2 regions of the Erythrobacter sp. S158 genome follow, and region 1 is predicted to be linked to the other one. Evidence: predicted binding sites of a transcription regulator. Region 1 holds the regulator's gene; the other holds the start of a gene.
The links. The regulator LexA, encoded in region 1, represses DNA repair genes until DNA is damaged. The targets are predictions, from matches to a motif close to GTTCCNCNCTTGTTCT.
Positions count from the first base shown of each region.

Region 2: a site for LexA is predicted at 1,205-1,220, ahead of uvrA (excinuclease ABC subunit UvrA). Genes of this name have one in related genera too.

Region 1 covers NZ_CP200279.1:1,199,971-1,202,424, reverse strand. The annotation lists gene AC0V6T_RS05995 (molybdopterin molybdotransferase MoeA) at 1-319, shown strand, start outside; gene lexA (transcriptional repressor LexA) at 534-1,238, shown strand; gene AC0V6T_RS05985 (ComEC/Rec2 family competence protein) at 1,262-2,454, opposite strand, start outside.
Region 2 covers NZ_CP200279.1:921,158-923,611, forward strand. The annotation lists gene AC0V6T_RS04620 (hypothetical protein) at 1-553, shown strand, start outside; gene AC0V6T_RS04625 (hypothetical protein) at 594-956, opposite strand; gene uvrA (excinuclease ABC subunit UvrA) at 1,270-2,454, shown strand, end outside.

The DNA.
Region 1 (2,454 bases):
TTTGCCGGGAAATCCTGTCTCGAGCTTTGTGACCGCGTTCCTCTTCGCCCTGCCCTTGATACGCGCTGCGATGGGGATGCGCGCACCTATTCCGGCCTCGCAGACAGTGATGGCAGTCGAGGCAATGCCCGCAACCGGCGGACGCCGCGAATTCGTGCGAGGTGTCTTCGATGGCCAGCGCGTGCGCCGTGCAGCCTCGCAAGATTCCAGCGCCATCCGCTCACTCGCCGCAGCCAATTGCCTGATCGAACGCCCTGCCGGATCGGGTGAAGTCGCACCGGGCGAGATGCTTCGCATCTACAACCTCGAAAATGGCTGAAATGCTTGGCTTTGTGGATTTAGCCCGCTTGACTTGAAATCCGAAGTTGCCTACTTGTTCCACATTCGTTCACCATATTGGTGCGCGGTTAGTGCTCTGTATCGCACCTGTTCCGTTTTAGCGGGCGGTGCCTCTGAGAGTGCGCGAGTTTGGCATTGCGTTTGGACCGGTCCTGGTCCGGGCGCTCATAATGCGGCTTTTACGGAGCTTGCCAATGTTGACGGCAAAACAGCATGAACTGATCCGCTTTATCCAGCAGCGGCTCGAAGAAACCGGTATTTCGCCCAGCTTTGAGGAAATGAAAGAGGCGCTCGACTTGAAGAGCAAGTCAGGCGTCCACCGCCTGATTTCGGCTCTTGAAGAACGCGGCTTCATCCGCCGCCTGCCCAACAGGGCGCGCGCGCTTGAGGTCATCAAAGTTCCCGAAGACGCGGTCACCTCTCCGCGTTCGCAGGCTGCTCCTGCGGCACTGGCAGCCAATGACGCGGTGGCCTCAGCCTCCAGCGTTATGGCAAGGGCGCCAGAGCCAGCCAATGACGTCATCGAAATCCCGCTACACGGCCGAATTGCGGCCGGTGCCCCGATTGAGGCGCTTGAAGGCCAGAATTCCCTGCCTGTTCCCGCTGCGCTGCTTGGCCCGGGCGAGCATTATGCTCTCGAGGTATCGGGAGATTCGATGATCGAAGCCGGTATCTTTGACGGGGACTTCGCACTCGTCCGCCGGACAAACACCGCGCGCGATGGCGAAATCGTCGTGGCGCTTGTCCGCGGAGAGGAAGCAACGCTGAAGTATCTGCACAAGGAAGGCGCAATGGTCCGGCTCGACCCGGCCAATGCGACCTATGACGCGCAGGTCTACGGCCCTGATGAAGTCGAAGTACAGGGCAAGCTTGCAGGCTTGCTTCGTCGCTATCACTGATTGATCGGTCGGCGGGGGAATGCCTAATCGCCTTCCCCTTGCCACCATCCATGTGAGCCCTGGCTTTCAGCCACGCTAACGATTTGCTGGCCCTTGAGGTTGAGTGCCAATCCACCGCTTTGCAGAAGCAGGCTGCGATCTGCTTTGAGCCAACGCGGCTTGCAAGACCTCGGCAGGAATCGGTCGGCAACTACAATATCGGCTCGCTCACAGGCAGCGGCTAGAGCGCGTTCCTCGATCAGATCACGGTTGCGCGCAAGCAGGAGCGACCATTCGCGATCCCCACGCTCGAGGTTGATCGTGCAGAACTCGGTCGAACAGCGAGCGCCTTCCCACTCGGCCAATGGGATGGGTTCGCTCTGAACGCTTGCCAATTCCAGCAAGTTGTCACGCGAGTAGGACGAGCGGCTGTCCCTGAGCGAGAGCAGACTTCGGCTCCCATCTTCGCCCTTGATCGTGATACCAACGTGCCTTCCTTCCCGGCCGATGAGAACGTCAGGTATCGGGGTTGTCATGAGCAGGATCGTAGCAAGCGCCGCAGGCACAAACCCGAGCAACCTTGCCTTACCGCTCCACAGAGCGAGCCAAAGGCCTCCTCCTACGAAAAGAGCAATGGTCGCACCGCTCATCTGAGGCATCAGCTTCACCGCTCCGGGCTGCGATGCGGTGAAGTGAGCTATCGAAAGGAGCAGGTTGAGAGAGCGCTCGACGAGCCACCAGAACGGTGCGCCCAGCCCTACCAGATCGAATGCCAACGCAAACGCAATCAGCGGCATCGAAATGAACGTGACCAGGGGAATGGCCAGCACGTTGGCAAACGCGCCGTAGACACCAGCACGGTGGAAGTGGAACAGCACGATAGGCATCAGCGCTATCTCGATGACGAGACCCGTGAAGAACAACATGAAGACTCGCCTTCCCGCACGGCTCGTCCAGCTCTCTTCACGCGGCGCTAGAAATGCTTTCACCGGAACTGACGAATGCAACGCGACAATGGCGAGCACCGCCGCAAAGCTCATCTGAAAACTCGGCCCGATGACGCTCTCTGGCCAAAGCAGCAATACAAACACAGCAGCAGCTGCGACCATCCTAAGCGAGAGAGCCTCGCGCCCCAGAGCAAGGGCAATCAGCACTAGCATCGCCGCTGCGCAGCTTCGAACGGTCGGAACCTGCGCGCCTGTCAGCAAGGTGTATGCGATGCCCGCAAGCGCTCCGA
Region 2 (2,454 bases), 280 kb from region 1:
GCAAGTTTTGGGTTGGCTAAATGCTCAATGGGTAGATTTCTATCTCGTTCTTCGCAGGCCCAATGATGCAGAGAGGGTGCGGAATTGCGAAGCTAATTTTCAATCCTACGAAGAGGAATTTGATCGCAACGGCCCCTTCTTTGACAGAGTTAGCGCCCGTAACGTATTGAATTGGCTCTTTGAGATGCAGAAGAGAGTTTCTACGGTGGGGCATGAGTACACTCACTCATACTTCCTGTTTTTGAGTTTGGTTCAAGTCGTTGGAGTCTTTAGAGGGCGGGCTTTTGCATCTATCGAGGCAGTCACATTACTCCAAAGTTTTATCGAACAACTCTATGAAAACGGACGTGTTTCAGAAGCTGAAATCTTGACCTCGGTTTTCGCCGAATTGAAAGAAAACTCCAGCGAAATGGCTCAAGTTTTAGGGTCAGGATTAAATGAGGGCGCGAACACCGACGCTGATGGTGCCCGAATTGACCGACTAATCAAACAATTCGATGACCGTATCGCTCATCTTCAAGAAGCTTGTATCAAATTGCAATTTGAAGCTTGAAGCTCAAGCCCATTAAGGGTTGTTCGAACCCGCCAACCCATCACCCCCCGCAATACCGCCAATCCCCACCCCGACACCGCCGCACGGCTTCGCGCCATTCGCGCATGCGGCGTTGGTAGTCGGCGCGGCTTCTTTCGTAGTCGTCCATGTCCTGAGCGTGGCGGTCGTAGGCTTCCCAGCCGCGCGCATATTCGGCGTCGCGGCGTTCGACGTAGCGCAGCTGCTCGCGGTTGAGGCGGCGGATCTCGGCGCGGTCTCGGGCGAGTTCTTCGCGTGAGAGGCCTTTGCAATCGTCGGGGTCGGAGCAGGCATAGGCGGGTGCGGGTGCGCTTGCGGCTAGCGCGGTGATCACGAGAGCGGCGGTTGCGGCCAGAGGGGCGGGGAAGGCGTTGGGGATGCGCATGGTGGGTTCCTTCGCGACGTGAAGCGATCAAGTTGTTGTTTTTCCACCAGCCACGATCATAGCGCGAAAGCCGAAGAAAGCCTTACCCGAGCCGCTCGGATCGCCGCCGCCCAGGGTCGGCCCGTCGATGCGGCATTCGATTGTTGCAAGGCGGCACCAAGTCGCGCCTCGGGCGTTGTAATCGGTAAGCCTCGTCGCCACCTCTCACCCAAGCGGGCACAGCCCTCTGCGCTCCCCCTTTACATCAGCGAACATTTGCGGAACAAACGCCCCTTATGAGCCTTACGAAAATTCAGAAGCATTGGCCTGTCACATGCTGACAAAAATAAGCGTCCGTGGTGCCCGTGAGCACAACCTCAAAGGCGTCGATATCGACCTGCCGCGCGATAGCCTGATCGTGGTGACGGGGCTGTCGGGCTCGGGCAAGTCGAGCCTCGCCTTCGACACGATCTATGCCGAAGGGCAGCGGCGCTATGTCGAGAGCCTTTCGGCCTATGCGCGCCAGTTCTTGGAGATGATGCAAAAGCCCGATGTCGAGCATATTGACGGGCTTTCTCCTGCAATCTCGATCGAGCAGAAGACGACCAGCCGCAACCCGCGCTCGACCGTGGCAACCGTGACCGAGATCTACGACTACATGCGCCTCTTGTGGGCGAGGGTTGGCGTGCCGTATTCGCCTGCGACGGGCGAGCCGATCACTGCGCAGAGCGTGTCGCAGATGGTCGACCGGGTGATGGCTCTGCCTGAGGGCACACGGCTTTACCTGCTCGCGCCGGTGGTGCGCGGGCGCAAGGGTGAGTACCGCAAGGAGCTCGCCGAATGGCAGAAGGCCGGTTTCACCCGCGTGCGGATCGACGGGGAACTTTACCCGATCGAGGAAGCGCCTGCGCTCGACAAGAAGTTCAAGCACGACATTGAAGTAGTGGTCGATCGCCTCGCGGTGAAGGAAGGGCTGGAGACGCGTCTTGCGGATTCGTTCGAAACTGCGCTGAAGCTTGCCGAGGGCCTCGCCTATGTTGACCTCGCCGATGGCGTGGTGCCGGGGCGCGAGGATGAGGCGGATCAGGGCGGCGCGATGAAAGGCGCCGGCATCCCTGCGAACCGTATCGTGTTCTCCGAAAAGTTCGCCTGCCCGGTCAGCGGTTTCACTATCGAGGAGATCGAGCCGCGCCTGTTCTCGTTCAACTCGCCGCAGGGCGCGTGCCCGACCTGCGACGGGATTGGCGAGAAGCAGCTGTTCGACGAGCAGCTCGTGGTCCCGAATGAGGAGCTGACGCTCAAGCAAGGCGCGATTGCTCCGTGGGCGAAGTCGAACCCGCCGTCTCCTTATTACATGCAGGTGCTCACCAGCCTTGCGAAGGCGTATGACTTCACGATCACGACGCCGTGGAAGGACCTTGAGCCTGACCAGCGCATGATCATTCTCCACGGCACGGGCGGCATGCCGGTCGCGCTCACCTTCAAGGACGGGCGCAAGCAGTACACAGTCAACAAGGCG